Bdellovibrio bacteriovorus HD100: one gene and its partner. The main gene of each other region encodes a partner of the protein of the gene in region 2 in a complex. Links are inferred from orthologs where the notes say so. Each region holds a gene or a part of one and is shown on either strand. Other genes may lie near its edges.

Region 1 (15,405 bases), 790 kb from region 2 along the record:
GGCGCGGAGACTGGACTTCATCTGAAAAGCAACATTCTTTGGATCTTCTTTTTTCTAATCTGCATGGGGGTGGGATTTCTGCACGGAGTCCTGCCCCAAGGCATTTCTCGAAGCTACTTCAGCACTCCCCGGAAAATTTCAGTTCTGACCACGGATGAAGTCCTGTTCCCGATGAACTTGCGTCAGGAACTGGAAGAAGAACTTCATGTGCGTTTTTCCGTCACAGTGACCCGTGACTGGGAATCCATGCTGGCCAACGTGGTGGCAAGTCCTTCCGCCGATTTGATCTTTCTGCCTTCGTACTGGGCCAACACTCTGGCGCACCAGAATCTTTTGGCCAATGTGGCCGGCATTCAAGGGGAACTGCTGCGACGAGTGTCGACGGATTTCGTAAAAAGCCGCAACCCCGAGACCTTCACTTTTTTGCCCATTTACTGGATGAAGACCGGGATCGATACTCCACTGGATGAAACCTTCCTGGATTATCTGAAAAACAAAAAAGAGACCTTCTTGTTTCTGCTGGCGGATGAAGATCTGCTGCTAAAACACTTTCAGACCTGGAAAGAACAGGGCTTGTTGGAGCAAATTAACAGCAAACGAATCCTGACCCTGCAACTGGATCAACTGAGCAAAACCAGTGATGAGGGTGCTGTTGAAACGCCGCTGAATCGCGACTTCCGCGGAGGCACGCACCCGTTCTTAAGCGCCCTCTTAATCTGGGGAGCCGCCATCCCGGCAAACTCCACCCAGAAGGAACTGGCGTTGGAGATTCTTGAGGTTCTGACCAATGTGGAGCACCAGGAAAAGGGACTGCTGGGCACTCCCTTTAATTCGACCTTCTCAACAGTGACCGGAAAAGAAATTCCACTGCACAGACGCGCCGACTTCATCCGCGATCTGGAACTGAAGGACACGCTGATTCTTGAAACCAAGGATCAGGAAGCACCTTTGAAACTAAAAAACGATTTCAATTTTATTTTGTAAGAGTGAACGTCGGAGCCGCCCGGGCTTCGTTCATCACGGCATTTCCATCCGCATCGAAGGCCTGCATGATGATTCGCAGGCTGTAAACGCCGGAAGCCAAAGATGCAATATTCAACGAGAAATTAAAGCGCCCGTTTTTACAAGTGGCATAGTTGGCATTGGCTGCCGTTGCCGGATTTGTGTCCACCAGGCTCATTTGTGTGGAGCCATTCATCACAATCAGTCTGTGGGAAGGATAAGTCGAAACATAGCACTCGCCGGTGATTTCGGCTTTGGTGTCTGTGTTTTTCATGTTGATCGTGGGAGAGAAAAGCTGAACTGTCAGTTCTTCTGATTTGGGAGTTTTATCCAGCGTATGAGTGCTGGAATCATTTTGTTTATCAGTCAACAGTGAATCGCCTTCAACTGGCTGACAGGCCGCCAACAGAAGACAAAGACTTGAAAGTCCTGCAAAATATCGTACTGATCTCATGAGCTCCCCCACCTTTATAGAATAAATGAGGTGCAGGGACGCTTAAACGAGTTTTTTCATCAGGTCCAGTTTTGAGACATTTTCCCCGTCCCAAATTGCGATAAAGGCGGTTTTACTTAAAAAGCCCCCGGATTTTCACTTCCAACAACGGACTCAACCCTGTCGTGATCCAGGTTAACTGATGATTCTTATCCAGCAAAGCCGTCGTCGGCGTGGCGCGAACTCCATAAAGACCGGCCACCTGACCGCTGATATCCACCCCAACCAGGAAACTATAACGCCGCTGATCCACGGTTTTCTGAACAAGATGGCGATCCTCCAGGCTGGAAACGGCCAGGACCGAGTCCGCCGGGATAACTTTATCATCAATCAGCTTCTGCAGACGAGAAAGCTCCACTTCACAAGGGCCGCACCATGTGGCCCAAAAAACCACCACCAGAGCCTTCCCCGTTTCTTCTGATTCAAACAAGGTTCCATCCAGCAAAGGCACGGCAAAGGACGGCGCAGGCTGATTTTGTTTTCTGAAGTTTTCAATGACACCCGGAAGGCGATTGATCAGAACCCACAAGACTGCCACAACCAGCAGTCCATTTACGATTTTTCCAATCAGGGCTTTGTTCATTTAAAGGCGCACCACAGAGCGGGTTTTCTCAAGCGTCTTTTCCAGAAGCTGCGGATCCAGGAACAGGAAGTACGTGGACACCATCACCGTGGCAAAAGGGATCAACCCCATAAACACACCGATCCCCGCGTGGAACGAAAGTCCCAACAACAAACACAGGTAACGAGTCTTGGGCCAGGCCACCATCGCCGGGAAATAAATCTCAAACAGAATCGTCACATAACCAATCACCGGGATCACCCACGGGAAGTGGCGCAGGAAGGAAAAGTCCATCGTGGTCATCTGGGGATTTGCCAGAACACTCCACAAAGCGGTTCCGTCCCACCAGCTGCCACCTTTGAGTTTTTCCCACCCGGTGTAAGCATAGATCACAGAAATCTGAACCTGCATCATGCGAATCATCATCGAGCTGACCGTGTCGCTGAGTTGGAACGTCTTTTTTCTGCGCACCAGATTCACGACACTCAAACGTTCGCAGCTTTGCGTGAAGGACATATAAAACAGGAACAAAGCCCCGATCACATCCGCACCAAAGTTCACAGCGTAGTTTCTTTGCAGGAAACCGGCATTGATGATCCAGGCAATCCACATCAACCAGCGGCCGCCAATCCCCACAGTCAGCAGCGCCAACAGCACCACCAACACCAGATTCATGACAAAGTTCATGCTGTCCGGCCAGAACGTCCACAAGAACAACGGCCGCCCCAGTTCCGGCATCACTTCCAGCGCACGACTGCGCGGAATCCAGCTGGAATCGGTGTAAAATTCCAAATTATAGAAACGGGTCAGATTCATATACAGCAGAGTCGCACACAACATGACCCGCATAGAGGCAAGCCCCAGCAGACTTTGCGGTGCAAACCAGAACTGATCCCAATGAGCCCAGAGCTTTTTAATCATAAACTCTCCTCATCCCCACCCGCGCAGGAATAGGATTCCCGAATGTACTGGACCTCTTTGGACAGATCACTGACGCTGTCTTCACGGAAACGCACGGCCTGATCCAGGAATGGAATGGTCTCTATCACGTGCTCCATATCCACCGAAGTGGCACCCGGATACTGACGGCAGAACCACGGCCCCATCAGCACGCGCAGGCGCTTGGGATCCAGCACCATATAGCGCATCAAAGCCCACTCACGCTTGCGGGTGATGTTCGGCAAAGGACGGTCATCCTTGGCGATTTCCAAAGGGAAAAAACCATAAACCGGCTCTTTGGCCTCTTCGCCGGCGTTTTCACCTTCGGTGTACAGATAATTGACTGTGTATTTCAGATACATGGGATGGGCTGGCTCGGGGGAAAAGAAATTCCACCCGGCATTCAAACCCACCGTGTTGGCGTAGGGGGTGACCACGTTTGCAGTCACCCGCCCGAAATAGGCACCCACATTGGGCATCACCAACATCACAAAGATATTATATACGATCCAAAGACTCAGAAGAGTCTTAAACAGAAGCTTCACCTTCTTCATCAATGTCGTCCGCCTCACCCAGGAATGGCAACTCTTCTTCTTCGGAAGATTCATCATCAGAGTCAGCGAATAATTGATCGTCTGAAGCCTCATCCAGATCTTCGTCGTTATCAAATGCTACGACAGCTTCTTCCAGCTCGGAATCATCCCCGTCGGTGGATTCGTCCAGAGATTCACTCTCGGATTCGTCCATGGAAGCTTCCAAAGTCTCTTCAGATCCTTCCTCAGAGATTTCTTCGCCGTTTTCAGCAGTCACTGCCGGCTTTTTCATGTTTTCCAAAGCAGCGGCTTTCTTTTCAGCTGCCATGGCCACCAAAGTGGTTCCCGCAGCCAAAGCCTCATCGTACTTCGTCAGCCAGTTTTGATCACGAGTGGAAACCGGCTCGCCGAATGCCAAAGCATCACGGATGTTCTGAGCGCGTTCCTGATCACGTTTTTCAGCCTGACGGCGCTTTTCTTCCTCAAAGAAGTTGGAAGAAGTCGCGATGTCCTCCAGCTGTTCCTGGATCTTCATCAGCTCTTCCTCTCCTTGAGAGTAAGAACCAATGTAAGTTTCAGACATGCTATCGGTGATGGTGGAAAGAGTCGGTTTTTCTTCCGCCTGCTGTTCATCAATACCATCCGGCAGAAGCTCATCAATCTGGGACAGGGTTGGAAGCTCTTTCAAGCTTCTCAGACCAAAGATCTCCAGGAACTTTCTGGTGGTGCCGTACTGCATAGGACGGCCTGGAAGTTCAGATTTACCTTCGAAGCAAACCAGATTTTTCTCCATCAAAGCACGCAGCAAGTGACCGGATTCAACGCCGCGGATTTCGTCCACTTCCGCTTTCACGGTCGGCTGTTTATAGGCCACGATGGAAAGAACTTCCAAAGCCGGGCCGGAAAGTTTGAACTGACGCGCTTTCAATGTGCGCTTCAGGAATTCCATATTGTCAATTTTAGTGCGCAGCTGGTATCCACCCGGAACTTCTTCCAGGGTCACACCACGACGGCCGCCAGCGTATTCAACGGCCAGCTGATCCAGGGCGCGGCGGATCTTGTCACCACGGATGTTGGTCCCTTTGAACAGTAGTTTCAAAGAAGCCAGACTTACAGGTCTGTCTGAAGCAAACAGCACGCTTTCCACGATGCTTTCAAGGCGCTCTTCCTCGACGAATTCCACTTCTTCAATTTCAGCGGAATCAAAACCGTCAAGCTCCGTGCCGTCGACAGACACTTCGTCTTCTTCTGCAGTGGCCTCCAGGGCGTCCACTTCATCATCAGACACTTCCGGAAGGAAACCTTCCGATTCCTCTTCTTCCTGCAGGAATACAGAGGCGTCGGACTCAATGCCATCGGCGGAAAGCTCGTCAGTTTCAACGTCAGCTTCAGTTTCGAAGCCTTCAGATTCTTCAGCGTGATTCATTTCTTCGTTGATCAAATCGTCTTTTTCTTCAGACATGGTCCCCTCTACACTTCCGTCACGTCATCTTTAAACAATTCACTCTCAGCAGCCAAGATTTCGTCGTCCGTGGCGATATCATCGACATTTGTATCAACAAAAGCGATGTCGTCTGTGAGACCAGCACCCAAGTCCATTTGCAGCTGGTTGTTTTCTTCTTCAGTTTCTTCATTCTCCGCCAAAAGATCTTCGTCAGCGTCGATCTTTTTGGTTTCTTCCATCATTTTTGCCGCAACTTCATCAGCGCGCATGGAATCGTACTCTTCAACCCGGCTCAAAACGTCAGTTTCGATCGGTTTTTTGGTATCAACCCAGATGTCAGAATAAGCTTCGGTCTGATACAGACCCACAAAGCCCATTTTACCCAGTTCAAGCAAAGACAGGAAGGTGATCAGGGCCTGGCGGGCGCGGTCTTCCGTTGCCGTCACCATCTCCATCATTGTGGTTCTTTGACCGACAATCAGACGATCCTTCATTTCAAGGATACGGCTGGAGATGGACTGGGCTTTCGCCGCCACCTGGTGAATTTTCTTTTTAACTGCACGGGAAATACGACGGTAGCTGGCGATCAAAGAGAACAGGGCGTTGTCCTCAAGAACAATTTCCTCTTCTTTTTCATCCAGCTTTTCACGGGTTCCACGCAACCACACATCACGACCCACCAGCGGGCGATCGTAAAGAAGCTTCGCTGCTTCCTGGTACTTTTGGTATTCAAGAAGTTTCTGAACCAGCTCTTTGCGCGGATCTTCAACTTCGATAGCTTCGCCGTTTTCGTCGTACTGAGGCAAAAGCATGCGGGATTTGATCTGGATCAGAGTCGCAGCCATGGCCACGAACTCTCCGGCAACTTCCAGATCCAGTTCTTTCATCAATTTGATATATTCAAGGTATTGTTTGGTGATCTCATGGACTTTGATATCCATGATGTCCATTTCCTCTTTACGGATAAGGTAAAGAAGAAGTCCAAGAGGTCCTTCGAATTTAGGCAACTGTACTGTAATACTCATGAAAGATGGTCCCCTCTACCCTTTCACTAAAACCGGAACGCACTTCGCAGTCCCCGTCCAAACGCCGAAGATTGAATCAAGCGGCTTTGGATTATTCAACAACTCTTTAAAGGCCCCACCCGACGCGTTTGCGCCGCAGCAAAGCCTTAAACCCCCACCCCATTCAATGCAAGATTGATCAGGTGCTGAGAACTCCAGATCACCGGCTCAGCCAGGAAGCGCAACATCCCCGTCAACACCAGCACCATCAAAACCATGCTGGTGATGTGTTCATTCTGTTCAAGCTTATAATTCAAGCTGGCAGGCAGGAAGCGCGCCAGCACCTTGCCACCATCCAGCGGATGCATCGGCAAAAGATTGAAAACAGCCAGGAACATGTTGGTAACAATAAAGGTCTGAAGAATCGCCACCGCCCCTTTGGCATACATGCCGAAAGAGTAGTACTTGGCCACCAGAGCAATCGCAAAAGCGCCCACAAACGCCAGCAGGATGTTCGAAAGTGGACCCGCCAAAGCGATCCAGAACATATCCACACGAGGGTTTTTAAGGTTGCGGGAATTCACCGGCACCGGTTTCGCCCAACCAAAAAAGATCGGCGAAGAAAATACAATGGCCGCGATCGGAAGAATCAACGTCCCGATCAAATCCATGTGTGCCACCGGATTCAGAGTCAAACGACCCATCTGCTCCGCAGTGTTGTCCCCACGTAGACGCGCCACCCAACCGTGCGCAAACTCGTGGAAGCAAAGTGCAAAAAGAAAAGGAATAAAGTAGACACCAATCTTGGCGCCGATTTCCATCATATCCATACAACCTCACGCTAAAACACACCTAGACTCATGTCTAGTGCGATAAAACACTTGCACATTTAAAGTGCAATTCAGCTTAACACAGCTTGTTAAGAGAAAAGCTCCCATCATTCCAAGGTCTTGAATAAATCTGCCAAAAACGTTACCGTGACCCCCGTTTTTACAAACAGTTTTAAAACAGATTTAAAACGGTTCTGAACACGTTTTAACAAGAACTGAAGCCCAGCCCTAGGAGCCTTACTGGCTCAGTGGCGAGTTCCGCAGCAGCCACATTCCCAAAGGGAATGGCGTCCGCGAGGACTGTCCGAAGCCAATGAGGCGGTAAGGCTCCTAGGGCTGGGCTTCCGATCGAAGGGAAATAAGATGTCTGATATGACTCATGCGCGTCCGGCGCTGACTGTACTTTCTGAAGATGAAATGGCGTTCCGCGATGCTGTAAGATCTTTTGCAGAATCCGAAATCAAACCTCATGTGACTCACATGGACGAAGAAGCCAAGATGAAACCAGAAATCCTGACGAAGCTTTTCGAAATGGGTTTGATGGGTATCGAGACTCCTGAAAAATGGGGCGGCGCTGGCTCCACATTCTTCATGGCCTGCCTGGCAGTTGAAGAAATCGGCCGCGTGGACGGTTCTGTTTCCGTTCTTGTAGACGTTCAAAACACTCTGACAACAAATGCCTTCCTTAAATGGGGTACTGAAGCTCAGAAATCCAAATACCTGGGCCAGATGGCTTCCAAAGACGTGGGCGCTTACGCTTTGTCTGAATCTTCTTCCGGTTCTGATGCTTTCGCATTGAAATTGAAAGCAGAAGACAAAGGTGACAAATGGGTTCTGAACGGTTCCAAATTGTGGATCACCAACGGTAACGAAGCTAACATCTTTATCGTTTTTGCCAACATGGCGCCTGAAAAAGGCTACAAAGGCATCACGGCGTTCATCGTTGAGCGTGGCTTCAAAGGCTTCTCAGTTGGTAAAAAAGAAGACAAACTGGGTATCCGCGCTTCTTCCACTTGCGAATTGCTGTTTGAAAACTGCGAAGTTCCAAAAGAAAACGTTTTGGGCGAAGTCGGCAAAGGCTACAAAATCGCAATTGAAACACTGAACGAAGGCCGCATCGGTATCGGCGCTCAGATGATCGGTATCGCTCAAGGCGCTTACGAAGCGGCTTTGGGTTACGTAAAAGGTCGTGAACAGTTCGGCAAACCAATCGCTCACTTCCAGGGCGTTCAGTTCCAGTTGGCAGAAATGCGCACAGAGCTGGAAGCAGCTCGTTTGATGGTTTACAATGCCGCTCGCCTGAAAGACGCGGGCCTGGACTTCATCGAAGCCGCTGCTATGGCGAAACTTTACTCTTCCCGCGCGGCAGAGAAAATCACTTCCAAAGCCATCGACTTGTTCGGCGGTAACGGCTTCACCAAAGAATATCCAGTTGAGAAATTCTGGCGTGACGCAAAGATCGGTCAGATCTACGAAGGTACAACCAACATGCAATTGCAAACGATTGCAAAAATGGAATTGGACAAATAGTTCAATCCCTCAGTTGAAACCCAAAAACGGCAGGCATCCCCTGCCGTTTTTTTTATGATTTTTCCCGGTCATTTTCGTGCTTCTAATCATCCCGCCCTTAAGTTAGTCTTAAAAGCATGAAAATCATCCTAGCACTTCTTCTGGTTTTTCCCGTTTTTGCCTCTGCCAACCCCAAGGCATTTCGCCTGCATCTTGCCAATGAGCCAGGCAGCCTGGATCCAAACAAACAAAAGACTTCAGCCTCCAGTTACCTGCTGGGAAATCTGTATCGCAATATTTTCACCTTTGATGACCAAAAGGGCCTGGTTCCGGATCTTGGCAGCGGTTGCACCCGTGACAAGAAAAAGAACCTGACCTGCCGCCTGAAAAAAGATCTGCGCTGGAGCGATGGAACACCTCTGACTTCCGAAGACTTCCTGCGCACCTATAAAAAGATTCTCGATCCCAAATCCGCAGCTCCGCGCGCGGATTTGCTTTTCAAAATCAAAAAGGCTCAGGATTTTTATGCTGGCAAAGCCAAAGCCGGCGAACTGGGAGTTTCGGCGCCGGATGCCCTGACTTTGCGTTTTGAATTCCAGGAACCAGACCCTGATTTTGAATACAATCTTTCAAGCTTCTTACTGGCACCCACCAAGGCAGATCTTGGCGCGTATTCCGGCCCGTACAAACTGGCTGAATGGAAAAAAGGGCAAAAGATCATCCTGGCCGCAAACACGGCCTATCAGGGCGGACACCCGCAGCGTCCGAATGTGGAGTTTTTGTTCATCGAAGAAGACACCGTGGCTTTGCAGCTTTATGAAAAGAACGAACTGCAGTTCCTGCGCCGACTTCCGACGCTGTTCATTCCCAGCCATAAAAAGCGCCCGGACTTTCACTGGATTCCGGTCACCCGTCTGGACTATCTGGGGTTTGGACCCGAGTTGGCCGACAAAGAAGACCTAAGAAAAGCCTTCACGTATTCCTTGAACTACGTGGAGCTTCAGAAGATTTTCTCTTCTGAAGGCCGCCCCGGTTGCATGGGGGTTCCGGATTCCTGGTTTCCGGAAAAAGCGCCTTGTTACGACTTTGACTTAAAGAAAGTTCCCAAGATTCAGAACACTTCAACCTTTACTTTGATGTTCTCAAGTCTTGGCGGTGAAGATCACAAACGCGCCACCGAATGGATGCAAAACCAGTGGCTGAAAAACGCAGGCCTGAAAACGCATCTGGAGTCCCGCGAAAACAAAGTCTATCTGCAAATCCTGCAGCAGAACCCTCCGGCGGTGTTCCGTAAAGGTGTGGCTCCGGATCGTCCGACCTGCCTTGCGGCCTTAGAGACCTTTGCGCCATTGAGCCCGGAAAACTACATCCGCTTAAAGTCGACAGAGTATGAAAACATTTTGTCCTCACTTGCGAAGGCGGAAAAACCCCAGGAGCAAAAGAAATGGTGTCAGGCCGGCATGGACTTCCTGATGCAAAGACACCTGCTGATTCCGCTGGGAGCCATTCATTTCTCGATGCTGGCCAAGCCCGAATTCACGGGATGGAAACTGAATCAAATGAATCAGCTGGACTTGTCCAACCTGCACCAAAGACCCTAGAATAAAACTCATATGAATGCAGCAGCTCAGTCCGTCGACATCCACAAAGATCAGATCATTTTCAGCGAAGGCGATGCAGGTGACTGCGCCTATATCATCGAAAAAGGACGGGTGCTGATTTATCTCACCAAAGACAAAGAGGAAATTCCCCTAACCATCCTGGGGGAAGGCGAAATCTTTGGTGAAATGGCCCTGATCGACAATCAAAACCGCTCTGCCAGTGTGCGCGCTTTGGAAGATGTCCGCTTGGCCATCGTCACCAAACAACAGGTATTGGAACGCGTCTCCACCGCTGACAAAGTCGTTCAGCTTCTGATGCGTGTTTTACTCAAACGTCTGCGCCGAAAAAATATCGGCGGCCCTGGTGGTTCTCGCATCTCTGAGGTTGAATTCGACAATTCGGGCGCTGGCGACGATGGAACTCAGAGTGCCCTTGATCAGATCAAACTTGAAAACCAGATCTTCCAGGCTTTCCAGAACAAGGAATTTGAACTGTTCTATCAGCCGATCGTGAATCTGAAAAACAAAACCATCACGGGTTGCGAGGCGCTCTTGCGCTGGAACTCCCCGCAGCATGGGTTGGTTTCCCCGAATCTTTTCATCGATATCATCGAAAATTCATCGATGGTGATTCCGATTGGTCACTGGATTATCAATCAGGCCCTGAAGGATCTGCGCACCATTCAGGATCAGTTGCGTCTGAATAAAAAAGAGCGCATGGCTGATGATTTCATGATGAGCATCAATATCTCCGGCCGTCAGTTCACGCATTCTGATTTCGTGAACAACCTGGAGGATCTGCGTGAAAAGCATGACCTGCACACTCAGAACATCAAACTTGAGATGACCGAAAGAATCATGATGGATGGCGCGATCGCCATTGATGCTCTGAACCAGTGCCGCAGCCTGGGTTATGCAATTTCCATTGATGATTTCGGGACCGGCTTCTCGGGTCTGCAATACCTGACCCAGATGCCGATCAGCTTCCTGAAAATCGACCGTTCATTCGTGATGAAGATCCTGAGTGATCCAAAATCCAAAGCCGTGGTCAGTTCGATCATCCACTTGGCGCACGCCATGGATATTGAAGTCATCGCAGAAGGCATCGAACACCACGAAGAAGCGCTGGTGCTTGAAACCTTGGGCGCTCGTTTTGGTCAGGGTTATTTGTTCTCTAAACCCGTTGATCTGGGCCGCTTCTTAAAGCTGATCTAACCGCAAGGCCTCTGAAGAGGAGGCCTTATTCCTTCGTAAAATCGCCAATACGTGTCTCAAACTGAGACTTCTAAACTTGAGAAGATTTCCTAAAGTCCGCAAGACCTTCGCCGATAAGTCTTATGTCTTAAGACAATCAACCAGCTTAAGATTTCATCTGGAGGTCACACGTATGGCTGACAAAAAATTTGATAAACAGATCCCAAACAATGTCGTTTCCCTTGAATCTGCCCGTTGCTGCGGCGAAGGCTGCAAAAAGAAATCTGAAAAAGCAGGTTTCTGCGCCGAGCACTTTGACTGGTTTAAAGCCGGCCTGATCACTAAAGAAGGCATGAAGGCACCAGACTTCGACAAGAAGTTCTATCACTACACGGCAGCCAAAAAAGTGGCTTAACGCCGTTCCTATTTCGAATTCATCCGTTAAAAGCCGGGCTCCCACCCGGCTTTTTTGTTTGGTATGACGCCAGTCCAGCTTGCGTGCCTGCCGGCACTCCAGCCTCCTCGGCGTGGCCGGGGTTAAAAATGGCTGAAAAAGGCCCCGAAGATCAAAAGACCGACAAAGAAGAACTTTATTCCGATAGACGTCGCTTCGCGCATGGACATAACTTCTCTTCGGCCCCTACTTTTGCTACCATAAGTCCAGTTCAAATCCATTTACGCTCCGACGAAGTCGGAGTGGGGGTTCGGGGGTCCAACTTGAAAAAAGCCGTCCTTATCACCGGCGCCAGCAGCGGCATCGGTGCTGCCACCGCGATCGAATTTTCCAAAAACGGATACTTTGTCTATCTTATGGGTCGCAACAAAGAGCGCCTGCAGGACGTGGCTTTGAAATGCCGAAGTGGCGCTTCCATCGTTTCCTGTGACCTGTCTGATGAAGCGGCTTTGAACAAACGCCTGGGCGAGGTTATGGGGGCTAAAATCCACCGCGTGGAGTGCGTGGTGAACAATGCCGGCATCTATGAAAGCAACACCACTGAATCCGGAAGTGATGAACTGTGGAGCCGTCAGTTTGAAGTTAACATGCTGGGACCATTGCGCATTGTTCGCGCTTTCTTCCCGTACTTCAAAGAACAAGGTGGCGGCAGCATCGTGAATATCTCCTCGACACTGGGGCTGCGCCCTCAAGGCCCGACGTCTGCTTATTCGGCGGTGAAGGCCGCCTTGGTGAACTGGACAGAAAGTCTGGCCCTGGAAGGCGGACCACTGAATATCCGCGCCAACTGCGTGTGTCCAGGTCTGGTCGACACCCCGATTCACCAGTTCCATGCTTTGCCGGAAGATCAGAAAAAAGCGACGCTGGACAAGATGGGCGGTTTACAACCGTTGGGTCGCATCGGCAAACCGGAAGACATTGCCCGTGCGGTTTATTTCCTGGGTTCGGATCTTTCATCCTGGACCACCGGAGCGGTGCTGTCCGTGGATGGCGGGATCAACCTGACATGATTATCACCCTGAAAAGCCCTTTCAGCGCTGCGCACTTTTATGCTCAACCCCAATGGGACGAGCATAAAAACCGCGAAACCTTTGGCCGCTGTTACACACAGTACGGACATGGGCACAACTATATGCTGGAAGCAGGCTTTCATTGTCAGAACGACAGCTGGAAACAACAACAGCAGCATTATCAGTCTGTTTTAAACAACCTGACCGCTGTTCTGGATCACGAGCATTTAAACTTTGTGATTCCGGAATTTAAAACAAACATCCCGACGACAGAAAACATCTGTCTTTATTTTCTGGAAAAACTAAAAAGTCAGGTGAAGTCCGAAGAGATTTCTTATCTGCGCCTTTACGAGATGGACAACATCTGGACGGAGATCCGCCTATGAGCGAAGACAACAAAGTACGCCTTTCCAAACTGATGGCTGAAAAAGGCATCTGTTCCCGCCGCGAAGCTGATGATTATATTTCCCGTGGTCTTGTCATGGTCAATGGCGAGGTTGTCAGTCAGCTGGGCACCAAGGTCAGCCCGGATGTGAAGATCACCCTGGAGGCCCAGGCGCTGAAACAACAAAAAAGACTGGCGACGATTTTACTGAATAAACCCGTGGGTTATGTTTCCGCCCAGCCGGAACCTCCTTATCAACCGGCAATCAAACTGATCACTCCGCAAAATCAGTTCGGAAATTCCAAAACCCGCCTGAAAGAGGAGCACTTCAAAGGCTTGGCTGTGGCTGGCCGCCTGGATATTGATTCGCAAGGGCTGCTGCTGTTCACCCAGGACGGACGCATCGCCAAAAAAATCATCGGCGAAGAATCCAAAGTCGAAAAAGAATACATCGTGCGTGTTCAGGGAACCTTGCCGCCGGACAAACTGAAGCTTTTGAATTTCGGCCTGTCTCTGGACGGCAAAAAACTCAAACCTGCGAAAGTCGAATGGCTGAATGAAGATCAGCTGCGCTTTATTCTGCAGGAAGGAAAAAAACGTCAGATCCGCCGCATGTGCGAACTGGTGGGCCTGAAGGTCACCGGTCTTAAGCGGGTGCGCATCGGAAAAATCCGTCTGGGCCAATTACCTGAAGGTCAATGGCGCTTCCTTGAAGAGGATGAGCATCTTGATTAGGGTGTTATTGCTGGCGGTGTTTGTTTTAGCAGGATTCAGCCCGCTGGCTATCGCCGCCAGCAAAGGTGAATCCTACACCGCCACGATTGAAAATGACACCCGCAGACTGGGGGGCCCGAACTCTGATGATGGCTACACCAACGGGTTTCGTTTTTCCTATGTCTATGCCGAAGACACTATTCCTGGCTGGGCCCCGACACTCACCGACTGGTCCAAAACGCTAAAAAAAGAACTGGCCCAATCCACCACGAATTTCGGCATTTCGCTGAACCAGAAAATCTACACACCAGAGGACACGGACCAAACAGAGCCCATCCTGGATGACCGCCCTTACGCCGCCTGGCTGTACTTGGGCTTCACGGCCAACTACAGAACAGAAACCCACAGCCACAGTCTAGAGCTGGATTTGGGAGTCGTCGGCCCGCCGGCCATGGGTGAGCAGGTGCAGAATGATTTCCATGACCTGATCGGAGTTCCCAGAGCTCAAGGCTGGGACAACCAGCTTGAGACAGAACCCATCATCCAACTTTCCTATTTTCAAAAAGTCCGCTTTGTCGACGTCCTGGATAAAACCACAGGCCGTATGTTTGATGTGATTCCCTATACGGGGGCCTCGCTGGGAAATGCCCTGATCGCCGCTCATGCCGGCGTAATTGGCCGCCTGGGGGTGAACATTCCCAATGATTTTGGTCCCACCCGACCTTCAGCCTCTGATGGTGACATGATCAAAGATCCTCGGGAAAGCAATTCCGAGCTGCCCTGGCGAGCCTATGTCTACGGCGCCGCCCGCGGCAATCTGATCGGGCACAATATTTTTATTGATGGCAGTGTTTTTCACAATGGGCCGCACGTGACACGCATCCCTTTTGTGGCGGAAACCGAATTTGGTTACGGCTTACAATACATGAATTTCAGCTTTATCTGGAGATTCGTCACCGTGTCGCCAGAGTTTGAGGAACGTGAAAACTTCCACAGCTTCGCCTCCCTGACTCTGTCGTATTATCGGGATCTGGATTAGACTTTTTTATCTTTGTTCATGAAATCAAGGCGCAGGTTTTCAAAATACTGAATCTCTTCATCCGTGAAACCGGCTTTGGAGCGCAAAACGCGATTCACCGGCTCAATACGCTTTGGCAGGCGCAGACGCAAATCCGCCATGCGCGTGAAAAAGTCCTCGCCCGCATCCATTTTTTTCTGACGGCAAATTTCGCGGTACCATTCCGAACCAAAATTCACATGCCCAATTTCATCGTGGTTGATCTGCTTTACGATCTTTTGAATCGGACCATTCGATCCCAGGCCTTCCAGACGGCGGATCAATGTATCCCCTGCATCCAGACCACTTCCTTCAAGATAGCGATGCACAATCAGGATACGATCCAGCAAAGTGTCTTCCACACTGACGGCGCGCCAAAGTGCTGAATGCACCGGCCAGTCCCCCCATTTGAAACCCAGGGATTCAATGCCTTCCAGGCACATGCGCAGATGCTCGGATTCATTCACGGTGATGGCCACCAGTTCTTCTTTGAAGCCCTGGGGGGCGTCGGGGAATTCAGTCAGGGTTCTTACACCCAGCTCCATGGCCTGAAGTTCGATATTGGCCAGGTCATGCAGCATGCGAGCCTGCCCTTCGGCAGAAGAAAAGCCCTTTTTCGGGGGGTGAAGCTTCGGGTGCAGCAAAAGGACGTCCCTTGCCGGATCTTCAGGCAT
Region 2 (16,629 bases):
TAATATGAACTGAGACAGAAAACCTTTGATCAACCATGTCTAGATCTTACCTTAAGCCTCAAAAATAAACAATATCAAGGAATTAAGTCCCTAAGGACCCGAGGCTTCCTTAAATGTATCTTTTACTGTTGCATTTAAATTCCAACCACGGCATACTGTGCCTGTATTTGACACAATTAAAGGAGCCCTTCCCATGACCCATAAAACGATTCAAGATGCCCTGGAGTGGCGCTACGCCACTAAAAAGTACGATGCGACCAAAAAGATCTCGGATGCCGACTGGACAACCCTGCGAAATTCCCTGACTTTGGCGCCGTCCTCTTACGGCGTGCAGCCGTGGAAATTCCTGGTCATCGAAAATCCCGACGTCCGTAAACAGCTGAAACCGGTGTCCTGGAATCAAACCCAAGTGACTGACGCCAGCCACTATGTGGTTTTCCTTTACAAGGAAAAGATGGATGCAGACTTCGTACAAAAGTTCATAAACCGTGTGGCTGAAGTCCGCAGCGCCCCTCTGGAAGCTTTGGACGGATACAAAAATATGCTGGTTGAAAACCTGGTAAAAGCGCAGGAAGAAAAAATCCGCGTCTGGTCCCAGCGCCAGACTTACATAGCCATGGGTTTCCTGCTGCAGACGGCAGCGCTGCTGAAAATTGACGCCACTCCGATGGAGGGCTTCGATCCGGTGGCTTACGACAAAATCCTGGGCCTTGAAGGCTCCGGCTGGAAAACCGTGGCCACTGTGGCTTTGGGGTACCGCCACCAGGAAGATGCTTTACAAAATCAAAAGAAGGTTCGCTTCACTGAAGACGACCTGATCCAATACATCAAGTAATTCCGGATTTTCCGCTGCTCTCGGCGGACCTGCAAAGAGTCTCCCCAGATTTTCCCTTGCAGGTCTCCATCGGCAGCGGAGGTTCCTTCTCCAAGGTGCCTTTGTTGTGATCCCTTCAAAGGCTGTCTTAAAAAAAATCCCCGGGGTTCTTTGGAATCCCGGGGATCGTCTTTTTTAGATTTTAAGATTCTATTGCAGCTGCCAACCGGGTGATTCGCAAACTTGCAGAGCCAGAGCCCGCCATCTTTCCATCGCCGGCTCCCCTTTCAGCGCCAAAGCTTTGTCATAGTCAAGCAAGCTTGCCACGATAATGTCCGACGCTCCGTCACCGCGATAGAACAATCCGTACACCTGGCGAACGGCATCCGCAGTTGGCGCTGCCGGACGATTCGAGATCTTTTCCAAGATCGCGTTCACACCTTCATCCATCCCCAGCACGTTTTCACAGAACTGGACACGGAAGGATTCGCGCACAGTGTTGTCATCGGTTTTAATTGGCAGATTCGCATTTGAAATGTCGCCCCCACAATCGCGGCCGCTGTAGGTGCTGTAAGGATTGCAGCCCAAACCATACTGCGCCCCGCGCCGGATAATCCACTGCTCCAGCAGACTCTCAAGATTCGGGACCGGACCGGAAGAACGGGTGAAAACCTCGCGCATCAGGGAAGCCACGTATTCGCGGTTCACCACTTGAACTTTCTGGGTCGGCAGTGTCACATCTTTTTGACTGGGATGACTCTGATCCGTGTCCCCGGAGGAACCCATATCCAGATTCAATGACGCCTGATCCAGAACAGCGAACTCGCCCATCTGACCACAGTTTTGGTACATCTGAGTCAGAACAGCTCCGGATAACAGCAACATAAAAAATTTATTCTTGGCTGTGATCATTGTTCTTACCCCACCAGCTTCGCCGCTTTAAGAATCTGCAGCTGATCGCCATTCAGGCGAATCAGTGGTTCAGCCAGATTCTCGTATGGATTTTTTGGAACTCGCAAAAGTGCTGTCACTGTGGATGCTGCCATCGTCGGGGACGGCATGCCTTTTTGATTGTAACCATCTATCGGTGCCGCACGTCCCTGAGTGCCGACGTAACCGCCACCGTGACCAGCACGATAGATGTTACCCACAACAAATGGACCGCGCTGGATTGCGCCCGAGAACACACTGGTCACCATCTGATTGAAACCATGGTCACTGCCTGTACCGTTGGTTCTTGCCGTGCGGTTGAATTCAGAGATCACCTGAATCACGGTTTCAGACCACAGGTCCACACCGTTGACTTTGGTTTTTTTCAATTGTTCGATCAGCTCCATCATTCCCGCACACAGGCCTCGATAGTATGCCGTCGTGATCAGCACGCCCGGAATCGCACCGGTTTCGTGCATGTCTTTGATAGCCACGTGATTTCCAACCACACCATCTGCGGCATCCTTAATCATCAAACCTGCCGGATCACCCATTTGCAGATTCATCGTGCTGACCAGGCCTTCTTTCAGAACGTATTCAGCCAATGCCAAACCTTCTGCCAATGAACCGGGAGCCGTCATAGTTTTGATGGAATCACGCAGATCCGAATCACGACTGACCACCAGACCGCGGTTGCCCGCAGCGACGTGAACCCGCCAGAAGTTCCCCTGGTCAGAAATCATCGCCACGTCATTAATGCCCACAAGCCCCTGCTGGCGCATGCTGGCCTCAATCACGGACCGATAACGGGCCACGGCCCCGTCCCAGTAAGAACCGATATTCCCAATGCCTTTTTTCATCAGATCTGAGGCATTGGAAAGATTTTTGGAAAGAATTGTCGAACCCGCAAATTCAGACTGCGAATAGGCACGCAAGCGTGCCTGAGCCAGATCAAAAGCCTCACGGTTGCGGTCTTTCAGGCTGCGCCCCTTGGCACGGTCTGCGGCTGGACCGCCAAACCCCTCCAACAAAGAATTCAGTGGATTGCCCGTCAGAATATTCAGTGCTTTGCCACTCATGGAAGCATAGTTGCCGTAAGCTCCACGATCGGGCCACTCCACCGCCTCAAAGGTTTTCTTGGAATAGTCGGCAGCCAAACCCATCACCGAGGACACACCGCCCACCGGAGCCTGTTGAATTGTCGCATTGAAAGGATGACCGTCAAAACCGGAGCCGAAGCCACGGATCACCAGCATATTATTCAGAAGCTCCGTCAAAGCTTTGGCACCCGCAGATGTCGTCACAGATTGTGAAAACATGTGTGGCACCATCACGCCGTTATAGTTGAACGTCGCGTATTCAGTGCCGACAATGTTGTTGCCTGAACGAACCAGTTTCGTTGCCACCATGGGATTGTATTCCAAAGGCGCATCTGAAGGATTCGTACGCATCCACGCATCAAACGTGTAGCGCATCGGCCCACCGGCAATCAGAATATTGATATAGTTGCGAGCTCCCAGATTTCCGGTTGCTTCAGCCTGGGCTTGATGAATAAAGCCTGTGCTAAGAGCATTCAGAAGTCTTTCATATGGTGTTGCCACCAGGGCCGCTGCCCCGGCCACCGCACCACCTGCGATAAAGCCCCTGCGAGTCAGATTTTTTCCGTCCCCCATAATGCCCCCGGATTATTTTTCCCGATAGTTCACGTCACGATAGTATTTTGAAGACATGATCTGCTTCACCATATGGCGCACAGACTGGTTGCGCTGAAGCTCTTCCCCAAGAGCCTCAACGAACTTACGGTCTTCATAGCTTTCAGTGGATAGTTTCTTATTTAATTCTTCATTTGCCGGATTGGAGCGGTCATAAAGAGCCACTGTGATTCCGGTGAAATATTCAAAGTATCTTTTAGCCGCGCAGTAATAGTAATCCTTGGTTTCAGCCATCGCCGCACCCAACTGGGCAATGCCCGTCACCGGACGATCAATCAAAGCTCCGGTCATTGAGCGGAAGAACAGACGACCTGAAGGCACCTGACGATGGAAGTTTGCCACCGGCTCCGAAGGCCAGCCGGCCACAGAAGGAAAATCCGGGCGATAGGTCGCCAAATGCAATGCCGTTTTAGAGTGAGTTCTGCTGCCAGCACTCAACGCCGCATAGTCAGAATTTCCGACCACCACGTTACGGGCGGTGTAAGCCATCGGATCCAAAGTCGCATGGCACATCACGCAGCTGCTGGAGTTTCTAAATGGCGCAGAAGAATTCCCCACCACATACTGACGAATGTCGTTTTCACGCAAAGCCGGAAGCTCTGCACACAAGAAAGATTCCATGTTGGTCTGAGACCAGCGGCGCGGAACCTTGGTGGTTCCATTGGCCTCAAGACCACGGCCATGACCATAGTTCAGCATCAGATAAATAGGTGTACCCAGCACACCGCCACCTTGAGTCTGGAAAAGATTGAAACTGAAATTCAAACCCGGCTGGTCGCTGCCGCGCTTATCAGCCCCCAAAGGCTGCAATGACAGATTCGGAATGGTCGCATTATCTGTGGCGATGCGCACACCGACCAGCTCCCCCACTTCAATTTTTGGCAATGTCACAAACATCGCTTGGGTTGTGTCCGAATTGCCATTGAACCCGCCAGAGAGTGCACGGAAGTTGAAAAGATTCAGGTCCAAGCCTGCGTTGTTACCGGAAATACGACGGCCCGGGAAAGTCACATTAAAGCCGATGCGATTGCGCACGGCCATGTCCTCTTCACGCTGGGCACGCACCCCCTGCCCCAGAGTCAGAACATCACGGTACTGGGCATTGCGGGCAAACATCGCACGTGTCAGCGCCAGACCAGGCTCTGTCGAGTCATAAATATCCATCGTCCCGCGGGACATCTCTTCATTGTATTCCTGGATTTGTTCAACCGTGTTGGCGGTGAACCAGGTGCGGTGGAAATTATAGAAGGTGTTTAGAACGGCGCGGGCTTCTTTGTCAGAACGATTGACCAACGGACCGGAAGCATCCAGTTCGGCCTTGTCCAACAAAGAATTACAGGCGTCCAGCGCCTTGATTTTACCGGCACGGATCTGCGCCATCGTTGCGTGCCCCAAAGGCACCGGTTTCCCGGTCAAATGGGAGTAGCAACGATTGAACAAGCCTGCTTCACTCAAAACTTGAGCAGAAGCAAACGGTGCCATCAGCAACGTGAATGCAAAGATTAACTTGGTCACGGTCATTCCCCCAAAGAAGTTCCGTTAGTTCCCTTATCTTATCGGAGCTTTTGTCGGGAACGCGACTGTAGTTCTCACAATGGGGCGTTCCTTTGCTGTTTAGACTGAAGATTCCGGAACACGAAAGAAACACTTTCGCGGAACGTCTCACTTTGCTACAACCCGGAAAAAGAAAAACCCCGTTGAGTTCCTCAACGGGGTTTTTGGCATTCGTTTTGTTTTCTTCAGACTATTTGATGTCCTGGATGGAAACAGAAACCATCGTGGAAACACCGCGCTCCTGCATCGTCACGCCATACAACTTGCCCGCCACTTCCATGGTGTGCTTGTTGTGGGTAACAACGATGATCTGAGAACGTTTGGCCATCTCACGAACCAGGTCGTTGAAACGGAATACGTTGGCGTCATCAAGTGGAGCGTCAACCTCATCCAGCAAACACCATGGAGATGGTTTCACCAGGAAGATAGAGAACACCAGCGCCACCGCAGTCAAAGCTTTCTCACCACCCGACATCAAAGACACGTTCTGAGTCTTTTTGCCTGGAGGACGTGCGATGATCTCGATACCCGCTTCGTTCTTTTCAGTTTCTTCAACAAGCTCCAACCAAGCCTCACCGCCACCGAACAAGACCGGGAATACGCGGGTGAAACGGTCGTTAACCAGCTCGAAGGTTTCTTTGAAACGCTTGGAGCAGATTTTGTTAATACGCTCGATAACCTTGCGCAACTGATCTTTGGCCTCGGTCAGGTCCGCGTGCTGTTTGGTCAGGAATTCGTAACGTTGAGCGGTCTCTTCGTACTCTTCAATCGCAGACAGGTTCACTTCACCGATCTTCGCCAGTTTCTCACGCAGGTCTTTCAGTTGAGCATCCGCTTCCAGGAAGTCGCCTTCGCGGTTCACGTATTTCTCAACAACGTCAGGCAGGTTCAGCATGTAGCGCTCGCGCACCTGATCAATCAGGTACTGCTCTTTCATCTTCGCCTGCTCCAGTTTCAACTGGGAGTCGTTCATTTTGTGCTGTCTTTCATTGCGTGCACGCTGAGAAGCGGAAGCTTCATCTTCGATCGCACGGATTGATTCAGACATCACTTCGTATTCGTCTTTCGCGCGAGCCGCCTGAAGCTTCAGGGTCTCGACTTCGTCCAAAAGACGTTCAAATTCAATTTTCTTTTCTTCCAGAGTCACCTGAGTGTCGGTCATCTGGGAGTTGTACCCTTCAGCCTCTTCACTCATACGTGCCAACTGAGCTTCCAGATCCGTCAGGGATTTGGTCACCATTTCAAGCTGTCTCAAAACACCAGTGTATTCCTGGGTTTTGGAAGCGGACTTCACCTGAAGATCCGTCACTTCCGCCTGAAGACCGTCAAAGCCCAGACGAACAGAGTTCATCTCAGAGTTCAAAGTCTCCACTTCAGTCTCAAGCAGAACTTTTCTTTCACGAGCCTCGATCAGAGCCTCGTTCAGTTCTTCAAGTTTCTGCTCTTGAACTTCCAGTTGCTCTGTCAGTTTTTTGACTTCGCGTTCCTGGCGCTCAACTGCCGCCAAAGCGTTCTGAACTTCATTTTCAGCGCGCTCAGCGTCTTTTCTCAATTCGGCAACTTTGATCTCCTGATCGATCTTGCGTTTTTGCGCGCCTTCGAAGTCATTCAATACGTTGGCCAGCTGTTCTTCGGTCTTTTTAAGAGCCATCTGAGCCAGCTGCAGTTTTCCTGCGAATTCGTCTTTTTTCTCGGACAATTCTTTGATTTCACGACGACGCTTCAGCATGCCAGAATCAGCAGACTCGGAAGAGCCCCCTGTCAAAACACCGTCAGCTGTCAGCGTGTCACCGTCAAGAGTCACGAATGTCCAGCCTTCATATCTTGGGCGCAAGTTCAAAGCGGTGCGGATAGAATCCACAATCGCCACGCCATCAAGCATGTAGGTCACTGTATTTTTGAATTTGTCAGCCGCCTGAACCACGTCTTTCAGGATGGCTTGAACGCCGTCCTGACCCATTGGTGCTTCAGCACGGTTGAAAGTAAGCCCCTGACCGTCAGCAGCCATAAAGCTGGAACGACCGGATTTATTTTCTTTCAAGTGGGAAACAGCGTCCACAGCGATATTGGCATCAGAGGACAACAACATCTGCAAGCGAGAACCCAAAGCCGCTTCCATCGCCACTTCGTATTCAGCCGGAACTTCAACAACCTCAGAAACCGGCTGGAAGTGAGATACAACAGAACCATCCGCCATCATTTCCTGAGTGCGGGTTTTCTGCCATAGCATGACCTGCTTCACACCCTCCTGGAAACCTTCAAAGTTATTTTGCAGGTTTTCCAGACCGTAAAGGCGGGACGCCACTTCGTTCAAAGAATCCTTGAAGGAATCCACTTCGGCTTTTTTAGTCGCCACGGAATCCTGAAGGATTTTTTTGTTGGCTTCGAAAGAGTCCACATCGCTGGCAAGATCCAGCTGCATCTGACGCTCTTTATCCAGCTCGGTGATCACTTTTTTACGGCGGTTTTCGAACTCAACTTGTTTTTCACGAAGTTCGTTCAACACCTGCTGCTCGTTGTCCTGACGGTCTGTCAGGTCCGCGATCTGAGAGGACAGGGAATTCACACGCGCATCCAAAGAGGATTCGGTCTGACCGACGGCGAACAACTCACGACGTTTCGTCGTCAGGTCCTCGTCCACAGTGCCGATGCGGGAATTGAAGTTCTGGAAGATTTCATTTTTCTCAGCGAAAGCGGCCGACAGAGACTCGGACTCTTCTTTCAGCTCGGTCACCTGTTCATCCAATGCGGCTTTGTCGCGGGCAAGAAGCTCTTTACGGGCTTGCTGCTCCTGCAGGATGGTGCCGGTCATCTGTTCATTGCGGCGAGCCTGTTCGATCTCGAAGCGAAGCTCCTGGATCTCCATCTCTTTCTTTTGAACAGTGGATTGTTTGGTGAAGTATTCAGTCTGTTGTTCTTCAACTGCCTTTTCCTTTTCCAGGATCTGCAATTTCAGAACTTCCAGCTGGCCCTGCAAAGTGGAAAGGTTCGTTTCGCCTTCCACTTCCATGCTTTGCGCTTCGTTGAAGATCGCCTGAGCTTCGTCCGCAGCACGTTTCAATTCAACGTACTGGGCAGTGGAAAGCCACAGGTCCAGATCTTCAATCTGATTTTTGATATTGCGATAGCGTTCTGCACGCTGAGCCTGTCTTTGCAAAGAATCGATCTGGCGTTTCAACTCGCCGATGATGTCCTGCAAACGCACCAGATTCTGATCGGTCGCAACCAGTTTGCGCTGGGATTCTTTTTTACGGGCTTTGAACTTGGTGATACCGGCAGCTTCTTCGATAAGCATGCGGCGGTCTTCAGGTTTCGCAGTGATGATCTTACCGATCATACCCTGAGCGATGATGGAGAAACCTTTGGAACCGGCACCCGTGTCCATGAAGATCTCCTGCAGGTCTTTCAAACGAGCAGGCTCTTTATTGATGAAGTACTCACCTTCACCGTTTCTGTGCAAACGGCGGGTCACCATGATTTCAGAATGTTTAATATATTTTGCCGGGAACGGACCACCGTCATTTTCAAGTGTCAGGGACACTTCACACATACCCAGTGGAGCATAACCTTCCGCTCCACCGAAGATGACGTCAGTCATTTGGGATGCACGCAAGTCCTTCGCGGACTGGTCACCCATAACCCACATCAAGGCATCCACGATGTTGGATTTACCGCAACCATTCGGTCCGACGATACCAGTGATACCGGCATCAAAGTGAATGACGGTGCGGTCTTTGAACGATTTAAAACCAATGAGTTCAATCTTCTTAATTCTCAAGGTATATCCCCTCTTGAGTACTTCCCCTCAAATACAAGCCCTTGGTCTAGCTAGACCAAAGACCATTAGAATTTCGCGAGTGTTGGGAAGCATGTCAACCATAGGCTCTTAAAAGAGGGCCTAACGCTGAAAACTTAAGCAGACTTACAACTGATTTACCTGCTGCATCATGAAAAGTTGCCTAGATAGTTTCCATCGCATGATGCGCCGTAGCCAGAAAAAAACAACCAGGCACCAAATGCAAAACGGCGCACCGGGTAAGCGGAGCGCCGTGAATGGCGATATTAAGAAGGAATTTTTCGCGCGGATCTTACAGGCAGCGTACGGATTGGCCGTACTGGTTTTGCATGATCACACCAGAACAGTTGTGAGTCACACCGCAGTTGTACTGTTGATTGTTGTAGTAGTACACACCGGAACAAGTCTGGGACGTCGTCGCACCACCTGTGTTGTTCATGCAGTAAGTGTAATTTACTGGGATGTACTGAGTGCCGCTGACTTGGTAGCACTGGTTGCCGCTCATCACGTATTGACCGGTTGTCGTGCTGGTTGTGCAGTAAGACTGCGCCACTTGCTGACCCGTGGATGTGATGATGCACTGGCCGTTAGCATTGTAAGAGTAAGTCGAATTCGTAGAGCAGTAAGTCTGGTTCACTTGAACCGCCTGCCCGTTTACATTCTGATAACAGATGTTGTTAGCACCCCAGTAATAGATATTGCTGGTGCCGCTGTTATTGTCATCCTTGCTACAGTTCGCCAAACCTACAGTCATGGCAGTCAGTACAAGGGCTTTCAAGATCGTCAGAACATAGTTTTTGAATTTCATAAAATTTGTTTCCTTCTCTATGCCAATCCTTAAAGCAATTCAGCGGCCAAAAACCCCTGGCACGCGTTTCACCAACGAATTTCGAACACTTAGAGCATTCAGGAAGGATCATGGAATAAGTTCAGGCTGTCTTTAGGTTAGACAGTGACGACAATTGGCTTTCTGAAAAGCGTCTCTACAAAACCATCACGTACCACAATGAAACAAGGCACTTAGCACTGCACAGTGTTTACACAATCTGGCAGTGCTTTCTCTATATATGATATCAAGCTTCCGGTGTTGGCCGCGACAGCTTGCGCGCAATCAGCCGGCAGGCGACTTCCATCGGGTCCGCCCAGGAAGCCGGCCGGTCACTTAATAAAGACACCACTTCCTTGCGCCCGAAAACCTTGGCCAGATCCAAAGCCGTCATGCCGTGGGGGTTGCGGTCCTCCAAGCGAGCGCCGTTACTGAGCAACAACTCCGCAAGACGGGCATGTCCCTTAAAACAAACCCCCATCAAAACCGAGTTCCCCATATCATCGGTGGAGTTCACATCCGCCCCGCGTTCGATCAGAAACTCGGCGGCGTCCTCCTGATTGTTATACGCAGCCAGCATCAACAGCGTGTGCCCTTTGAAATTACGAATTTCCAAACCTCCGCCAAAATCCAGATACTGCTTCAAGGCCTCGCAGTTGCCGTTGCGGGCCTCTTCAAAAATCAGCGGTTCCACCACCATTGTCTTTTTATATTCTTCCCAGGTCGCCATACATCCTCCGCCCTAATGATGGGCACTGCCACTTTCATATTTGTCTGAATAAACCTTTACACCCATGCGCTCGGCCAAGCCGCTACCGTAAGCAGGATCGCACCTCATAAAGACCTCGATCTGACGGCGTACGATTTCTTCAGGCACATTTCCGCGCTTCATGTGTTCGGCGATATTATCCAGCAGCTGCCTTTTTTTATCGGCGTCCATCAACCGGAACAAATCCCCTGCCTGACGGTAATCATCATTGCCCTGATGATGATCAAACCGGTCCATGGTGGCATCATCCAGCTTCAATGGCGGTTCCCGGTACTGTTCCTGCTGAGCAGGTCCCCCGAAAGAGTTCGGTTCATAATAGGCATGATTGTATTCAGGAACATCCAGGCGCATGGCCCCGTCCAGATGATAGTGGTTCACTTCCACTTTGGGTTTGTTCACAGGAAGCATTTCGTAGTGAGTGCCGATGCGATAGCGATGGGCATCAGCATACGCAAAAGTGCGCGACTGCAGCATCTTGTCCGGCGACCAGGAAACACCCGGTACCATGTTGTTCGGGTTGAAAGCCGCCTGCTCTATTTCAGCAAAATAGTTTGTCGGATTGCGGTTGAGCTCCATGGTGCCCACCTCAATCATCGGGAACTCTCCGTGCGGCCACACTTTGGTAAGATCAAAGGGATTGTACCAGGTTTTCTTGGCCTGCTCTTCGCTCATGATCTGCACGTACATGCGCCATTTCGGAAAGCTTTTTTCTTCGATCGAATTGTACAGATCCTCCTGATGGCTTTCGCGCGTGCGCCCCACAAGCTCTGCCCCTTCATCATTGGTCAGATTTTTGATCCCTTGCTGGGTTTTGAAGTGGAACTTCACCCAGTGACGGTCCTCCTTGCTATTGATCAGGGAATAGGTGTGCGAACCAAATCCGTGCATGTGCCGATATGACGCCGGTAAACCACGGTCAGAGAATAGAATTGTCACCTGGTGGCAGGACTCGGGACTTAGTGACCAGAAGTCCCACATTGCCGTGGGGCTTCGTAAGTTGGTGCGCGGATCGCGTTTTTGTGTGTGAATGAAGTCGGGAAATTTATAAGGATCACGCACGAAAAAAACCGGCGTGTTGTTGCCGACCAAATCAAAGTTGCCTTCTTCGGTGTAAAACTTCAGCGCAAATCCCCGCACGTCGCGTTCAGCATCTGCAGCGCCCCTTTCGCCGGCAACCGTTGAAAAACGAATCAGCAGATCTGTTTTTGTTCCCGGCTGAAGGAACTTTGCGCGGGTGTATTTGGAAATATCTCCGTTGATCGTCAGCGTGCCAAAAGCGCCGGAGCCCTTGGCATGCACTGTTCTTTCCGGCACCCGCTCGCGGTTTTGGTGCGCGAGCTTTTCAATCAGCGCCACATCCTGAAGTACCAACGGCCCACGAGGCCCCACCGTCAACGAATTCTGATTGTCTGAAACCGGCGCACCAGCACTGGTGGTCAAACCCTTCTTTGATTGAGCCATATCATGCATCCTTTCTTGAATTTTGAACGACCCCTTAAGCATAAGGACAAAGAATATTCCGCCGTGAGTTGTATTTTTCAGCTATGTCAGACGAAATCTGCGGGTCCTCCCTGGCTGTGGAAATACAAATATCCTGCCTGCATCAAGGGGGTAAGATGACGAAATGAATACACAAGCTCAGCCTCTGACCCTGGCGTTTTCTATTACCGCACTGGTGCTTTACATACCGGCGAACCTGTTCCCATTTATGAGCATCGAACTTTATGGACGCAGAAACACAGCGACCATCTGGGATGGAATTGTCTCGCTGGCGAAAGCGGGTTCATGGCCCATCGCCATTATCGTGTTCCTGGCCAGTATTCTGATCCCGCTGCTGAAACTCATTATTCTTTTCTATCTGTCACTGGATTCCTCGGACCGTCAGCCCCGGCTGAAAGACAATCTGTACCGAATCGTGGAGGCTATTGGCCGCTGGTCCATGCTGGACATCTTCCTGCTGTCGATCATGATCGCAATTCTAAAACTTGGAAAATGGGCCACGGTGGAACCCAAACCCGGAGCGCTGTTATTTGCTCTGGTGGTGATATTTACAATGCTGGCTTCGGCTTACTTCGACCGCAGTGCTTTTAACGAAAAGGACCGTGATGGAAAAAGATCTGAAACAGAGGGCTAAAAAGATCGGTTCTCACTGGTATGTCTGGTTGTTCCCGGCTTTTGCCGTGGCGATTTCCGCCTGGCTGCTGGTACAGTATCTGACGTCGCTGGGGCCAGAGATCATCATTTCCTTTGATGAAGGCAGCAGCATCGAAGCGGAAAAAACGCGTCTGAGCTATCGCGGTGTGACCGTCGGCAAAGTCACAGAAGTGGCCCTGTCTGAAGACCAAAAGAAGGTTCTGGTGCACGCCCGCCTGGATAAAAGCGCAAAAAGCTTCGCCCAGGAAGGTGCCAAGTTCTGGATCGTCACCCCCAAAGTCAGCATCCAGGGCATCACCGGCCTTGAAACTTTAATCGGAGGCCCTTACATAGCGGCCCAACCAGGAGAAGGCTCCGAGACGAAAGAGTTCGAAGGCAAACAGGAAAGCGCCACGCAGGATCCTTTGGAAGACACGGTCACTTACCGGCTTGAGACCAACAACGCCGAGTCCATCAACCCCGGAGACAACGTCAGCTTTCGTGGCATGAATGTCGGCACCGTCACGAAGGTGTCCTTAAGCAAGACCGCCCAATCCCTGTATGTGCAGATCAATCTGCAAAGCAAGTACGCCCGCCTGGTGCGCACCAACACCCAGTTCTGGCGCAAGGTCGGCGTGCAGGCCAAACTGGGTCTGTTCAAATCAGAACTAAAAATCAATTCACTGGAAACTCTGCTTCACGGCGGGATTGAGTTCTTCACACCCGACCCGCCTGGCGACATCGCCAAATTCAATGCGCGGTTCCCTTTGCAGGGCTCAGCCCCGAAAGACTGGCAGAAGTGGAATCCTTCATTAGAAAGGTAGTTTTATAAAATCTTTATCTGGTCCACACAGGATTTAAGAAATCCTTGAGATTAAAGACGCTAGAATGTCTTTACCAAGGAGGACCTATGCAATACAAAAATACAGAGGTCGGATACAAAGCATCCGCCACCAATGGTGAGATTGCTTTTCGCATTCTTTTCACCACCATGGTGTTAGGAATTCTGGTCACCTATTTTACAAAGTGAACCGGTGAAACAAAAAAAGCCCTCTTCATCAGAGGGCTTTTTCGTTTTTTGCTTAGTGGATTTTCTTACCGATCAGGGCTGCGCGGGCTGCCGCCAGTCTGGCGATAGGCACACGGAACGGAGAGCAGGACACGTAATCCAGCCCCACCTTGTGGAAGAACTCGATGGATTCAGGGTCCCCACCGTGCTCACCGCACACGCCGACTTTCAGGTCAGGCTTCGTGCGACGGCCCAGGTCCACACCCATTTTCACCAAAGAACCCACACCCACCTGATCGATGGACATGAACGGATCTTTCGGCAGAATTCCATGAGACACGTAAGTGCCCAGGAAGCGACCGGAGTCATCACGGGACAAGCCCAAAGTCGTCTGAGTCAAATCGTTCGTACCGAAACTGAAGAAGTCCGCGTGTTCTGCAATGGCGTCCGCCGTGATCGCAGCTCTTGGAAGCTCAATCATCGTGCCCACTGTGTATTCAAACTTCACGTTCTTTTCAGATTGAACCTTGTTCACTTCCGCCACGGCCTGACCGCGCAAAGTGTCCAGTTCCTTGTCTGTCGCCACCAGCGGAATCATGATTTCCGGCGCCAAGGTTTTGCCTTCAGCCATCAACTGAGCCGCAGCTTCCGCGATTGCACGAACCTGCATCTGGTAAATTTCAGGATAAGTGATCGCCAGACGACAGCCACGGTGACCCAGCATCGGATTGAATTCATGCAGGGATTTTACTTTAGAGCGCAGGCGCTCATAGTCCGTGTTCAGACGTTTTGCCAATTCCTTGGTTTCTTCATCCGTGTGCGGAACGAATTCATGCAGAGGTGGATCCAACAAACGGATCGTCACTGGCAGGCCGTCCATGATTTTGAACAGCTGATAGAAGTCTTCACGCTGCATTGGCAAAAGTTTCGCCAATGCTTTTTCACGGTCCATTTTGTTGTCAGCAATGATCATCTCACGAACCGCATCGATGCGGTCTGCGCCGAAGAACATGTGCTCAGTACGGCAAAGGCCGATGCCTTCTGCACCGAAGTTGCGCGCCGTTTGCGCGTCTTTTGGCGTGTCGGCATTGGTGCGAACTTTCAGTCTGCGAATGCCATCAGCGATTTTCATGATGCGCTCGAAGTTGCCATCCAGTTTCGGTTCGATGGTTTTAACTTCGCCCAGATAAACTTCACCCGTGGAGCCGTCCAAAGTGATCACGTCGCCCTTTTTCAGAACGTACCCTTTCACTTTCATGGTTTCATTGCGGTAGTCGACTTCGATGTCACCACAACCCGCCACACAGCATTTACCCATACCACGCGCCACAACGGCCGCGTGTGATGTCATACCACCACGAGTTGTCAGGATACCTTGTGCTGCCACCATGCCGGCAATGTCTTCCGGAGAGGTTTCAATGCGCACCAGGATGACTTTCTTGCCTTGCTCTCTCCACTCGACCGCTTCTTCAGAAGTGAAGACGATCTGGCCGTTCACCCCGCCCGGAGACGCAGGCAAACCTTTGGCCAAAGTGGTCTTTGCCGCTTTTGGATCCAAAGTCGGATGCAGAAGCTGATCCAATGAGGAAGGATCCAGACGCAGAATCGCTTCGTCCTGCGTGATCAACTTTTCATCGATCATGTCACAGGCGATTTTCAAAGCCGCCGCTGCGGTTCTTTTGCCGTTACGGGTTTGCAGCATCCACAAAACACCGCGTTCGATCGTGAACTCGATGTCCTGCATGTCGCGGTAGTGACCTTCCAGCTTTTTATAGATTTCAACCAACTGACCGTAGGCCTGAGGAAGAGCTTCTTCCAAAGACATGACACCCGCCGCGGCTGCGGCAATCTTGGTGATCGGTTGCGGGGTGCGGATGCCCGCCACCACGTCCTCGCCCTGAGCATTGATCAGGAATTCGCCGTAGAAGGCTTTTTCACCTGTGGATGGATTGCGCGTGAACGCCACACCCGTTGCAGAGTCATCCCCCATGTTCCCAAAGACCATGGACTGAACGTTCACCGCTGTACCCCAGGCTGCCGGGATCGAATGCAATTCACGGTAAGTGATCGCACGCGGCGTGTTCCAGGAATGGAAGACCGCGGAAATCGCGCCCCACAGCTGCTCCCAAGGATCTGCCGGGAAGGACTGACCGGTCATCTGATGAACCAGGTCTTTGAATTTTTTCACCAGAAGCTTCAGGTCATCGACCGTCATTTCGGTGTCAAGTTTGTAGTGTTTTTCCTCTTTCATGTCTTCCAGAGTCACTTCCAGAAGTGAAGAGTTCATCCCCATCACCACATCAGAATACATCTGAATGAAACGACGGTAAGAGTCCCACGCAAAGCGCGGATTGTTAGAGGACTTCGCCAAGCCTTCCACAGTCTGATCATTCAAGCCCAGATTCAGGATCGTATCCATCATGCCTGGCATGGAAGCGCGAGCCCCGGAACGAACAGAAACCAAAAGTGGGTTGTTCACATCGCCGAATTTTTTGCCAATCTTGGATTCCACTTTGTTCATGGACTCCTGCACCGCCGGGCGAACCCAGTCAGGCAGCTTGCCACCGGCTTCATAGAAGTGAGCGCAGATCTCAGTGGAGATCGTGAAGCCCGGAGGAACCGGAATGCCCAAAGAGGTCATCTCGGCCAGGTTGGCGCCTTTACCACCCAGGATGTTCTTCATGCCTGCATTGCCTTCGGAATCCCCGGCAGCAAAGAAGTAGACGAACTTCTGTGGAACGGCTGTTTTGGATGCTTGTTTGTCAGAGTTTACATTCTGGTGCATTAGTCTCCCCCACCGGAAAAGTAAAATTAGTTGTCCTATCTAGTAGACATAGAACATCCCTAAGCCCTTAATATCAATGAAATTTTGGGGCCCAGTATGCTCTGAGTTATAGAGCTTCCATTCCACCCCAGGAAGGGTGTTCCGGGGACTTCTGCTTCCCTTAAAAAACCACACGTTTATCGAGCACTTAGGAGTTTTTACAGGAAGCCCTTCCCGACCAAATCCTAACGGGTCTTTCGGCAGTGCCTGTGCTAGAAAATCGCGCATCCCAAAAACCCAAGGAGAAATTCATGAAAAAGGC

The links.
Region 1: the proteins of smc (region 2) and BD_RS09000 are in contact, whole or in part, in a crystal structure (PDB 3ZGX), measured with the Bacillus subtilis proteins. The link is inferred for Bdellovibrio bacteriovorus HD100 from one-to-one orthologs.

Annotation. Positions count from the first base shown.
Region 1 is NC_005363.1:1,877,786-1,893,190, reverse strand. What follows is about bases 4,000-6,940. They hold BD_RS09000 (segregation and condensation protein A), read right to left. Parts: upstream 5,999-6,940; coding sequence 5,000-5,998; downstream 4,000-4,999. Other genes in these bases: BD_RS08995 (site-2 protease family protein), read right to left, coding at 6,145-6,807; scpB (SMC-Scp complex subunit ScpB), read right to left, coding at 4,000-4,991. In the rest of the region: BD_RS09030 (hypothetical protein), read left to right, coding at 64-984; BD_RS09025 (hypothetical protein), read right to left, coding at 974-1,456; BD_RS09020 (TlpA disulfide reductase family protein), read right to left, coding at 1,569-2,078; BD_RS09015 (HTTM domain-containing protein), read right to left, coding at 2,079-2,978; BD_RS09010 (hypothetical protein), read right to left, coding at 2,975-3,550; more of scpB, read right to left, coding at 3,525-3,999; BD_RS08990 (acyl-CoA dehydrogenase), read left to right, coding at 7,171-8,337; BD_RS08985 (peptide ABC transporter substrate-binding protein), read left to right, coding at 8,454-9,917; BD_RS08980 (EAL domain-containing protein), read left to right, coding at 9,930-11,132; BD_RS08975 (hypothetical protein), read left to right, coding at 11,305-11,526; BD_RS08970 (SDR family NAD(P)-dependent oxidoreductase), read left to right, coding at 11,829-12,575; BD_RS08965 (6-carboxytetrahydropterin synthase), read left to right, coding at 12,572-12,961; BD_RS08960 (pseudouridine synthase), read left to right, coding at 12,958-13,695; BD_RS08955 (lipid A deacylase LpxR family protein), read left to right, coding at 13,697-14,713; BD_RS08950 (DUF455 family protein), read right to left, coding at 14,710-15,405. UniProt on the Bacillus subtilis protein: Participates in chromosomal partition during cell division. May act via the formation of a condensin-like complex containing Smc and ScpB that pull DNA away from mid-cell into both cell halves.
Region 2 is NC_005363.1:1,089,879-1,106,507, reverse strand. The notes cover bases 5,001-9,165. They hold smc (chromosome segregation protein SMC), read right to left. Parts: upstream 8,789-9,165; coding sequence 5,201-8,788; downstream 5,001-5,200. Other genes in these bases: BD_RS05285 (hypothetical protein), read right to left, coding at 9,099-9,165. In the rest of the region: BD_RS05315 (RrF2 family transcriptional regulator), read right to left, coding at 1-37; BD_RS05310 (NAD(P)H-dependent oxidoreductase), read left to right, coding at 194-835; BD_RS05305 (hypothetical protein), read right to left, coding at 1,025-1,699; BD_RS05300 (twin-arginine translocation signal domain-containing protein), read right to left, coding at 1,732-3,417; BD_RS05295 (hypothetical protein), read right to left, coding at 3,430-4,977; more of BD_RS05285, read right to left, coding at 9,166-9,614; BD_RS05280 (ankyrin repeat domain-containing protein), read right to left, coding at 9,880-10,362; BD_RS05275 (catalase), read right to left, coding at 10,375-11,862; BD_RS05270 (paraquat-inducible protein A), read left to right, coding at 12,026-12,535; BD_RS05265 (MlaD family protein), read left to right, coding at 12,507-13,358; ppdK (pyruvate, phosphate dikinase), read right to left, coding at 13,617-16,328; BD_RS05255 (hypothetical protein), read left to right, coding at 16,619-16,629. UniProt on the Bacillus subtilis protein: Required for chromosome condensation and partitioning.